One region of the Bradyrhizobium denitrificans genome, then DNA from elsewhere that is predicted to be linked to it. Evidence: predicted binding sites of a transcription regulator. Region 1 holds the regulator's gene; the other holds the start of a gene.
The links. The regulator LexA, encoded in region 1, represses DNA repair genes until DNA is damaged. The targets are predictions, from matches to a motif close to TGTTCNNNNTGTGTTCNG.
Positions count from the first base shown of each region.

Region 1 (5,733 bases):
CGTGCGCGATCCGGACTCGACGCCGGACAAGCTCGTCTTCAACCGCACGATCGGCCTGCGCGATACGTTCGCCAAGGAAGTCGCGAAAGGCGGATGATGCGCCCGGCCGGCGCGATCGCCGCCTCAGGTGATCGCGTCATGGCCAGCCTCGGTCAGCCTCGGCACGCCGTTGCTGACCTCGACAAGACCGCGGGCGGTGAGCAGCGCAATATCCTCGTCCGCGACGGGCGAGAGCGCGAGCCGGCGTCCTTTGATGTCTCGCAATGTCCAGCGCAGGTGGATCGCCTTCTCGAGATCGAGATCGGCAAGGGGGTCGTCAATACGGTCGTCGTCCATGCCCCAATAAGCACCGATGCGACCCAAAGTTCCAATCACCATTCGTGCACATAGCTGCGAGATTCGCGTTTTGTTCCGCTAGGCCAGTTCCGCTGAGTTCCGCTAGCCTCTGCTTCCGTAAAATTACGGGGTACCGAGATGGCGGAGCCCGCCAGGCCGCCAGGATGGCGTCGCGGGATCGCGGGCGTGATGGCCGATGTCTGGCCGCCACGCGGCGCGCGGACCGGAGGCTGGCCTGAGGTCGGCGCCGACGCCTGGCCGTCGCTATCCGCCCATCTGACGCGCTGGACGCGCGAGGAGGCCGGGGCTGGCCGGCTGCTGCCCTGGGTGCCGGTCGCCTTCGGCGCCGGCATTGCGGTTTATTTTGCCGCCGATCATGAGCCCGCGCTGTGGGCAAGCGTGCCGACCGCGCTGCTGCTCTGCATCGTCGCCGCGCTGATGCGGCGGCATCCGCTGTTTCCGGCGGTGGTGATGATCGCGGCCGCGGCGTCCGGCTATGCGGTCGCGACCAGCAAGACCGCACGCGTGGCGCATCCGGTGCTGCCTCGGCCGCTTTACTCCGTGGCGCTGTCCGGCTTCGTCGAGGCGCGTGACATCCGCGAGCGCAGCGATCGCATCGTGCTGCGTGTGACCGCGATGGAGAGCGATCGCCACGCGATCACGCTGACGCGCGTCCGGCTGGCCGTGCGCAAGGGCACCGCGCCCGATGTCGGCAGCTTCGTGCAGCTCAAGGCGCGGCTGCTGCCCCCACTGGCGCCGGTGCGGCCCGGCAGCTACGATTTCGCGCGCGACATGTTCTTCCAAGGCATCGGCGCCTCCGGCTTCGTAATGGGCGGGATCACGACGCTGACGCCGCCGCAGGAGGGCGGCTTTGGCCTGCGCTATGGGGCGGCCATGCAGGGCCTGCGCGATGCGATCGACGCGCGCATCCGGGCCCGGCTCGATGGCGACGAGCGCGCCATCGCGACCGCGCTGCTGACCGGCCGGCGCGATGCGATCACGCCTGATGTCAACGACGCGATGTTCATCTCGGGCCTCGGCCATGTGCTCTCGATCTCGGGCTATCACATGGCGGTGGTCGCGGGCGTCGTGTTCTTCGCGGTGCGCGCGCTGCTCGCACTGATCCCCGGCCTCACGGTGAGCCTCCCGATCAAGAAATGGGCGGCTGCGGCGGCTTTGGTCGCGGCGGCGTTCTATCTGCTCCTGTCGGGCGCGGAGGTCGCGACACAGCGGTCGTTCTTCATGACGGCCGTCGTGCTGATCGCAGTCATGGTCGACCGCCGCGCGGTGACGTTCCGCACGCTGGCCGTCGCGGCGATGATCGTCCTGATCGCGGCGCCCGAAGCGCTCGTCCATCCGAGCTTTCAGATGTCGTTCGCGGCGACGCTCGGCCTGGTCGCGCTGGTGCAATTCGGGCTGCCGCGATTATTCGCGACGCCGGACAGGTCCGTCACCGAACGCATCGCATTATGGGGCGGCCGCGAACTCGCGATGCTGCTCTTGGCCTCGCTGATCGCTGGGCTCGCCACGACGCCCTATGCGGCGTTTCACTTCCATCGGATCACGCCCTATGGCGTGCTGGCCAATCTTGCGGCCATGCCCGTGGTCTCGGCGCTGGTGATGCCGGCCGGCCTGCTGGGACTGCTTGCGGCGCCCTTCGGACTCGACGGTCTTTGCTGGACATTGATGGGCTGGGGCATCGACTGGATGATCGCGGTGACGCGCTGGGTGGCGGCGCTACCTGGGGCCGTCGGACGCGTCACGGCGTTCGGCATCGGTCCGCTGATCCTGGCCAGTTTCGGGCTCCTGCTCATCGGCCTGTTGCGGACACCGCTGCGCTGGTCGGGCGCGGTCCTGATCGCTATTGCCACGATCTGGTCCGTCAGCACGCCGCAGCCGGACATCCTGATTTCCGGCGACGGACGCGCGGTCGCCGTGCGCGGGCGCGACGGTCGGCTGCATGTGATGCGGACCGGCAAGGATGTGTTCGTCGTCAAGGAGTGGCTGGCGGCCGATGCCGATCCGCGCGTGCCGTCGGACCCCACCCTGGGAGACGGGGTGTCCTGCGACGAGTCCGGTTGTGTGATGGCCATGGCCGATGGCCGGTTCGTGGCGCTGACGCTGCGCCCGGAGGCGCTGGCCGACGATTGCACGCGCGCGGCACTGATCGTGACGTCGCGCGCTGCGCCAGCGTCCTGCGCAGCCGCCGCGATTGATCGCCAGCGCCTGCAGCAGCAGGGCGCCTTGATGCTGGCGACGCAGGGGGCGGGATTTGCTGTCACACCGGCGCGCGCCGTCGGCACCAGCCGGCCATGGTGGCCAGCCGCCGAGACGGGCGAGTTCGAGCCGGTGCTGACGCCGCGCGCGTCGATGCCACGCGTCCAGGACGCGACACCGCCTGAGGCGGAGCAGGGTGCAGATGATTAGGTCGTTCACGACCGGCGAGGGGGCCGGTTCACCCACGCAATCATCTCAAATGGAACGCCAACATCACGAGACGCTCCGCGGACTCACAAGATGACCGCCGAGCGCCCCATGTTCGTTACCAGATGTTCGTTTCCAGAGGCCGCCAAGCGGCGGCCGCCGGTTGTTGCCAAAACGAGGAGCTGCCGCGCCGCGTCGGTGCGATCCGAAGAATGGGCTTGGCGAATCCAGACTCGGCGAATCCAGACGCGCCGAACGAGGGTGGATTTGCCAAGAAAACGCGAGCGGGTGCCGAGCGGTACGATCAGGTGATGCTGATACGGCGAATCGTCGGGCTTTCTGTCGCCGGAAGCTCCTCCGCAACATCCGGGCGTCGATCGGCTGATGGCTTGGTGACCGGCAGCTGCAGCACGGTTACGCGCTGGCCCTCGCACAGCTGGGTGACAAGCACATGGCGCCCGTCGGCGAACTCAACGGCGTCGTGATGGCGATCGGGGACGTGCTTCTCGATGGTGTTGAACTTGGCCACGCGCTCGCGGATCGTGCGGGTCCACAGCCAGCGGCTATCGTAGCGGACGTCCTCGGCGAACGCGAGCTCGGTGCCGGGGAGCATGCAGACCGCGACGTTGGGCTCGCTTTCCAAGGCGAAGCCACGGGTCGCGGTGCCGCGGAACGTCGTCGAAATCAGCGTCTCGCCGACCTTGGCGGGACGGGAGGCAACGGCATGGAGGCTGTAGTCACACATCGGATCGCTCCTCGTTCAGAGATAGCCGACCCACGCTCCCCCCGGACAGGCGCAGGCCTCTATCAGAGTGGACATCAAGGAGGATGTTAGCGCGCGCTTCGCGGCATTTCTGCGCTGATCTGCACGGCCTCTGCCTGCGCGCGATCACAAGCGTTTGAGCACGCGTTCGAGTCTGCCGCGTTGCACATCCGTTGCACATCATGAGGTGCATTGGCAGAGGGCGTGATTGCTCGCCGCCAGCGGCCGCTGTCGCGCGACGCACCGCTTCCTGAGGTGGCCGCCGCATCGTCCCGACGGCGGAGCTCACTCACGCCCCCGGTCAGTGTTGAGGTCCGCTGATCGTGACGACCGCCGAGCTTGTCGGCGTCAGTATCCGCGCAGCATGTCCGCGATCAGTATTTGCGATAGAGGCCAACCAGCTTGCCCTGGATCTTCACCCGGTTGGGCGGCAGGATGCGCACCTCGTAAGCGGTGTTGGCGGGCTCCAGCGCGATCGAGGCGCCGCGGCGCCGGAAGCGCTTCAATGTCGCTTCCTCATCGTCGATCAGCGCCACCACGATGTCGCCGGTGTCGGCGGTCTCGTTGCGCTGGATCAGCGCCATGTCGCCGTCGAGAATACCGGCATCGACCATCGAATCGCCGCGCACTTCGAGGGCGTAATGATCGCCATTGCCGAGCATGTCAGCCGGAACGCTGATTGTATGGCTGCGGGTCTGCAGCGCCTCGATCGGGGTACCGGCGGCAATCCGGCCCATGACCGGCACCGCGACGGGCCGTTCGCCGTCGTCGAGCGCCGGCGTGGAGGTTCTCACCTTGCCGAGATTCCCCTCGATGACCGACGGCGTGAAACCGCGGCGATTGCTGGCCGCCTGCGACAGCTCCGGAAGCTTGATCACCTCGATCGCGCGGGCGCGATTGGGCAACCGACGGATGAAGCCACGCTCCTCCAGCGCCGTGATCAGGCGATGGATGCCGGACTTCGAGCGCAGGTCGAGCGCATCTTTCATCTCGTCGAAGGACGGCGGCACACCGGCTTCCTTGAGCCGTTCATTGATGAACCGCAGAAGTTCGTACTGTTTGCGCGTCAGCATCTCGACCTGGTCCCCAGTTGGTGTCGTCCGAGTCCCGTGCCGTGCTCCGACGACCAGCGTTCGAGAGCGAAGGGGAATCGGACGATCGCGTTCGCCCGCAACATACTAAAAACAAATCATGAACGGACACTATATGTTCGATGTGTGTTCCGCAATCCCAAAAATATGGTGAACGGACCGGGATTTGCCGGGGAAATCGGCTCAGAGCGGAAGGCGCAGGATCTCGCATGGGCTGCCGGCCGATGCCTTCGGCGCGAACGCCGGGCGGATCACCAGCGCCTGCGACAGCGCGAGATTCCCGAGCAGCGAGGAATCCTGCTGCGTCACGGGGGTTGCGATCAGCGTGCCGTCGGCGCGCTTGTCGAGCTGTGCCCGCAGATAGTCCTCACGCGAATCGTTGGCGCCGAGGTCGCGGCCGAGCAGGGCGGTCTCGCGCGGCAGCTGCGGCTCCCGGCCGAGCAGGCTGCGAATCAGCGGCACCAGAAACAGGATCGCGCAGACATAGGACGACACCGGATTACCCGGCAGACCGATGACGCGCATGCCGGCGAGGCGGCCATGCATCATCGGCTTGCCCGGGCGCATCGCGATCTTCCAGAACGCCATCTCGACGCCCTCGGCCTCGAGCGCCTGCTTGACCAGGTCATGATCGCCAACCGACGCGCCGCCGGTGGTGACGAGAATGTCGGCCGCGGCCTCGCGCGCGCGGCGAATGCCGGCGACGGTCGCTTCGAGCGTATCGGCGGCAATGCCGAGATCGATGGCTTCGGCGCCTTCGCTGCGCACCAGCGCGCGCAGCGCGTAGCCGTTGGAATAGACGATCTGGCCGGGCCCGGGCGTGGATCCCGGCATCACCAGCTCGTCGCCGGTCGCGAGCAGCGCCACCTTCGGCCGGCGCCGTACCGGCAGCGCCGGATGGTTCATGCTGGCGGCGAGCGACAGATCGCGGTCGCTGAGACGGCGTCCGGCCTGCAGCAGCACCATGCCCTGGTGGAAGTCCACGCCGGCGGGCCGGATGTGCCGGCCCTTGATCGCCGGCTCCGTGATCACGACGTGGCCATCCTCGGCGATCGTGTCCTCCTGGATCACGACCGCATCGGCGCCCTCCGGCACCACGCCGCCGGTGAAGATTCGGGC
Region 1 covers NZ_JABFDP010000008.1:142,627-148,359, reverse strand. The annotation lists gene HL671_RS10660 (glutamine--tRNA ligase/YqeY domain fusion protein) at 1-97, shown strand, start outside; gene HL671_RS10655 (hypothetical protein) at 124-336, opposite strand; gene HL671_RS10650 (ComEC/Rec2 family competence protein) at 475-2,763, shown strand; gene HL671_RS10645 (hypothetical protein) at 3,065-3,505, opposite strand; gene lexA (transcriptional repressor LexA) at 3,898-4,596, opposite strand; gene HL671_RS10635 (molybdopterin molybdotransferase MoeA) at 4,798-5,733, opposite strand, start outside.

Region 2 (5,733 bases), on a different contig from region 1:
GAAGGCGCCGGCGGCCGCATGCATCACGCGGGTGAGCGCGGTGTCCGCGCCCATTTCCGCTTCCGCCAGCTTCGACTGCGCCGGCTCGGTCGCGGCCAGCGCCGTGATCGTGCCGATCAGAATGAGCGCGGCCATCACGACATAGCCCCACATCCAGGACGCCGGCCGCGGCAGCCCGCTGGTTTCAAAGGCACTGACCACCACAAGCGCGCCAGCGGTCGAGACCAGCATGCCGATGCGGTAGGCCGCCACATAGGCCGCCATGCCAGCTGCCTGCTCGCTCTCCGGCAGGCTCTCGACGCGGAAGGCATCGACCACGATGTCCTGGGTCGACGACATCGCGGCCACCAGCACGGCGGCCAGCGCCACCATGAACGGCGCGCGCGCCGGGTCCGTCAGTGCCAGCAGCAGGATGGCGCCGATCAACAGCAGTTGCGCGAACACCAGCCAGCCGCGTCGACGGCCGAACACGCGCGTCAGCAGCGGCACGTGCAGCGCGTCCACCAGCGGCGCCCATAGGAATTTCAGCGTGTAGGGCGTGCCGACAAGGGCGAACAGTCCGATCGTGCCGAGATCGACGCCGAGCTCGCGCATCCAGATCTGCAGCGTCGAGCCGGACAACGCCAGCGGCAGGCCCGAGGAAAAGCCGAGGAAGAGCACGACGAGAACACGCGGCTGCAAATAGACCGCCATGCTCTCGCGCCAGGTGGGGGCGGGCTTGGTGTCGGGCTTTGCGGCGGCTGCCGTAAGGTCGGATGTCGCGTCGGGTGCGGTCATGAGCAGGTCGTAGCAGATTTGGGGAAATGCCGTATGCTGTTTTGCTCCGCTGGAGCCATGTTTAAGTCGTCATCGTCCGCGAAAGTGGACGATCCAGTAGCCACCGGCTTCTCGGGTCTCACGGCCGTCTCGGCGTACTGGATGCCCGCCTGCGCGGGCATGACGGTCTTAGAATGAACCTCCAGCGATCCCGGGATAGAGATCATTCCAGTTTGGGTTGTTCTCTTCGATCAGCCGGATCTTCCAGGTTCGATTCCATTTCTTGAGCCGCTTTTCACGTAGAATGGCATTTGCTGCATCGTCGAACTGCTCGAAGTAGACAAGGCGCACGACGTCGTATTTCTCAGTGAAGCTCTCGATCAGCTTTGCCTTGTGCTGTGCCACCCGGCGGATCAGATCGTTGGTCACGCCGATGTAGAGCGTACCGCCAATGCGGCTTGCCAGGATGTCCACGTAGTAGGAACGCGTGCCCATCGGACGTCTCTGGAATATTGGAGCGCCCGGTCAAGCCAGGCGACGACCGTCTTGCCTGGATGGCTGTCTCGGACAACACAGAGACTTCGGTCACTCTCCCGCCTGTATGCGCCCTGCCAGCGGAAACAGGTCCGGCGTCGTCCCGACAGCAGGCGCAATCCGCGGCGATTCCACCGGTGCATCCTGCTTGCTGAAATCCAGCTCCTCGATGCGGGCGGCGCGCTTCTCGATCTTGTCGGCGGAGATCAGGATCTGGCGGATATCCTCGCCGACATCGCCAAAATGCTTTTGCAGCTTGAGCACGCGCTCGCGCAGGCGGCCGAGATCGTCGCCGAGATGGATCACCTCGTTGCGGATCTGGTCGGCGGCATCGCGGATGCGCGCATCCTTCATGATCTGCTGCATCACCTGGATCGCCAGCATCAGCAGTGACGGCGACACCAGCACCACGCGGGCGCGATAGGCCTTCTGGATGACGTCGTCGAAGCCGTCATGGATCTCGGCATAAACCGACTCTGAGGGCACGAACATCAGCGCCGTATCCTGCGTCTCGCCGACGACGAGATACTTCTCGGCAATGTCGTTGACATGCCGCAGCACGTCGCTGCGCAGGCGCTGGGCGGCGGCGCGCTTCTCCTCCTCCGTCTCTGCATCATGCAGCGCCGTGACGGCTTCCAATGGAAACTTGGCGTCGATGCACAGCGGGCGCGCATCGGGCAGGAACACGACGCAGTCCGGCCGCTTGCCGCTGGCGAGCGTGTATTGGAAGGCGTAGCTGCCCTTGGGCAGCCCGTCCTGCACGATCGCCTCCATGCGCGCCTGGCCGAAGGCGCCGCGCGACTGCTTGTTGGCGAGCACGTCGCGCAATGTGGACACCTGCGTGGTCAGCTCGCTGAGGTCGCGATGGGCATTGTCGATGATGCCCAGCCGCTCATGCAGCACGCGCAAGGAATCCATGGTGTGGCGTGTGCTCTGCTCCATCGACTGGCCGACGCGATGGGTGACGGCATCAAGGCGCTCGTTGACGCTGCGGGCCAGGTCCACCTGCCGGCCGGCGAGCAGTTGCGCCATGGCATCGACCCGGCCGGACGCTTCGCTCTGGACCCGGATCATCTCGCTGAACCGCTGTTCGAGCTCGTCGGTGCGAATCGCCTGCTGTGCGGCAAACTCGCCGCCGCGGCGGCTGGACCGGGCGACGGCTGCCACGATCATCACGAGCAGCAGCAGCACCAGCACGCCAAATCCGATCAGCGCGTCACTGGCGCGCAGCGGAAGGTCGCCGATCATCACGATGACAGGATTGAGCGATTGGCTGGTGGTCATCACCCCCGTCTATCCGATTCGCATAAGCCTGCGAACGAAGAGAGAACATTCATGGTTAAGATCGGCTTAAGATTTATGGTTAGCGAGGCGTTGAATTTCATGGTTAGCGATGTCTTAACCACGCACCGTCACATTGACCGGGCCTGTTCCGGGGCTTAAATCGCGCGCCATGTCCCTACGAGAAATCATCATCCTGCCGGACAAGCAGTTGCGGCTGGTCTCCAAGCCTGTCGAGAAGGTCACGCCGGAGATCCGGCAGTTGGTCGACGACATGTTCCAGACGATGTACGACGCCCCCGGTATCGGGCTCGCGGCCATCCAGGTTGCGCAGCCGCTGCGCGTCATCACCATGGATCTGGCCAAGCCGGATGCCGGTGGCGAGACCAAGCGTGAGCCGCGGGTCTTCATCAATCCCGAGATCATCGCCAAGTCCGACGAGCTCTCGATCTATGAGGAAGGCTGCCTGTCGATCCCCGAATATTACGAGGAGGTCGAGCGGCCGGCGCGGGTCCGCGTCCGCTTCACCGATCTCGACGGCGTGCTGCGCGAGGAGGATGCCGAGGGACTCTACGCCACCTGCATCCAGCACGAGATCGACCATCTCAACGGCGTGCTGTTCATCGACTATCTGTCGAAGCTCAAGCGTGACCGCGTTCTGAAGAAGTTCACCAAGGCCGCCAAACGCGCGGGCGAGTGATCGACGAACTCTGTCCTCCGTCATGCCCGGGCTTGACCCGGGCATCCACGTCTTGCCTCTCGCGTTGGCGTTCAGACGTGGATGGCCGGGACAAGCCCGGCCGTGACGCGGAGGATTCGGCAATGCAGGATCTTCCACCCGATGCCCCTTCGCCTGATCTTCATGGGCACGCCGGATTTCGCCGTGCCCACCCTGCTTGAGCTCGCCGGCCACGGCCACGAGATCGCGGCTGTGTATACGCGCGCGCCGAAGCCCGGCGGCCGTCGCGGCCTGGCCCTGGTGCCGACGCCGATCGAGACCGAGGCGCGAAGGCTCGGAATTCCCGTGGTCACGCCGAAGACGCTGAAGACCGAGGAGGCCCTGACCGCGTTTCGCGCCCATCAGGCCGATGCAGCTGTGGTCGTGGCCTATGGCATGATCCTGCCTCAGGCGATTCTCGATGCGCCCAAGCTCGGCTGCTACAACCTCCATGCCTCGCTGCTGCCGCGCTGGCGCGGCGCCGCGCCGATCAACCGCGCCATCATGGCTGGTGACGCCGAAACCGGGGTCATGGTGATGAAGATGGATGTCGGGCTCGACACCGGCGACGTCGCGATGGCCGAGCGCCTGCCGATCACCGATGCGATGACCGCGTCCGACCTGCACGACCAGCTGGCGCGGATCGGCGCCGACCTGATGGTGCGCGCCATGGCTGCGCTGGAGCGCGGCGGGCTCACGCTGACGAAGCAAGCCGATGCGGGCGTCACCTACGCAGCCAAGATCGAGAAGGCCGAGGCGCGGATCGACTGGAGCAAGCCTGCCAACGCGGTATTGCGCCACATCCACGGCCTGTCGCCATTTCCGGGGGCGTGGAGTGAGGTCACGCTCGACGGTGAAGCCGTGCGCTTGAAGATCCTGCGCTGCGCGCTGGCCGATGGCAGGGGCGAACCGGGCGCTGTGATCAACGAGCAGCTCACCATCGCCTGCGCCGACGGCGCCGTCCGTGTCACCGAGCTGCAGCGCGCCGGCAAGGGCCCGATGAAGGCCGCGGATTTCCTGCGCGGCACCCGCGTCGCTCCGGGCCTGCGCTTCGGTTGACGTCCCCAACGCGTCATGCGCGGGCTTGACCCGCGCATCCATCTCGCAAACAAACGTCCTTGTTGGATGGATTGCCGGGTCAAGCCCGGCAACGACAGCAAAACTCGATCCAGGCGATGCCCCGCTACAAGCTCACTATCGAATATGACGGCACGCCATTCTGCGGCTGGCAGCTGCAGGAGACGCTACCGTCGGTGCAGGGCGCGCTGGAGGCGGCGGTGCAGGCGACCTGTGGCGTGCCGACCCGCGTGCACGGGTCAGGCCGCACGGATGCCGGCGTCCACGCCACCGGCCAGGTCGCGCATTGCGACATTGCCAAGGACTTCCGGCCCGACAAATTGCGCGATGCGCTCAACGCGCATCTGCGGCCGAACCCGGTCGCGGTGCTTGAGGCCGAGATCGTTTCCGATACGTTCGAGGCACGCTTCTCGGCCCGTAAGCGGCACTATCGCTATCGGATCGTCAATCGGCGCTCCAATCTCGCGCTCGAGGTCGGGCGTGTCTGGCGTGTGCCGCAGCGGCTTGATTCCGATGCGATGCATGCCGCTGCACAGAGGCTGATCGGCAGGCACGACTTCACCACGTTCCGTGACACAGAATGTCAGGCGAAATCGCCCGAGAAGACGCTCGATCAGCTCGATGTCGTCAGGGACGGAGACGCGGTGACCATCGTGACCTCGGCTCGCTCCTATTTGCACAGCCAGGTGCGCTCGATGGTGGGATCGCTGGTGTGGGTCGGGCAGGGCCGCTGGAGCGCCGATGATCTCGCCGCCGCGCTGGCCGCGCGCAACCGCGCCGCCTGCGGTGTCGTGGCGCCCCCGGAAGGGCTGTACCTGGTCAAGGTGGATTATTGAAGCAGTCCCAAGTGGAACCTTGGTGCTGTTAGTTGCGAATGACTATCCTAATTAGTTGCTGTTTTGCGTCGCAATGCATGGTTTCTTAACTCCAAATTGAAATCCTGGCTGTTATCCGGGCCTTGAGTTGCTGTTCAGCGAGGTCCGTCGTGCGCATTCGCCAAGTCTTCCTGCTTTCTCTGTTGCTCGGGGCCGTCATCGGCCTGCTCGCCACCGCGCTGTTTGCCTGGCAGCAGCTGGCCTCCCTGCAAGCTGCGAGGACAGCAGGACGTGATGCGCAGCTGCTGGCTGCCATGCTGCGGCTGCCGGAGAAGTTGAATCTCGAGCGTGCTATGGTCAATCCGCGGTTGGCCTCGCCCAATCCGGCGACCGCCGACGAGCTCGCTTCGCTGCAGAAGATCCTCCAGGGCTCGGATGAAGCGTTCGCCAAGGCGCGAAGCCTCGTGCAGTTGAGCGAAGACTCCGCCGCGCTGGATTCGATCCAGCAGAAGCTGCGCGCGTTGCGCAGTTCCGCGCTCGATGCCGTCACGC
Region 2 covers NZ_JABFDP010000045.1:29,424-35,156, forward strand. The annotation lists gene HL671_RS34650 (AmpG family muropeptide MFS transporter) at 1-777, opposite strand, end outside; gene HL671_RS34655 (GIY-YIG nuclease family protein) at 946-1,251, opposite strand; gene HL671_RS34660 (DNA recombination protein RmuC) at 1,342-2,574, opposite strand; gene def (peptide deformylase) at 2,744-3,271, shown strand; gene fmt (methionyl-tRNA formyltransferase) at 3,413-4,348, shown strand; gene truA (tRNA pseudouridine(38-40) synthase TruA) at 4,465-5,202, shown strand; gene HL671_RS34680 (methyl-accepting chemotaxis protein) at 5,352-5,733, shown strand, end outside.
Region 2: the regulator LexA is predicted to act here: its motif matches at 2,605-2,622, upstream of HL671_RS34660 (DNA recombination protein RmuC).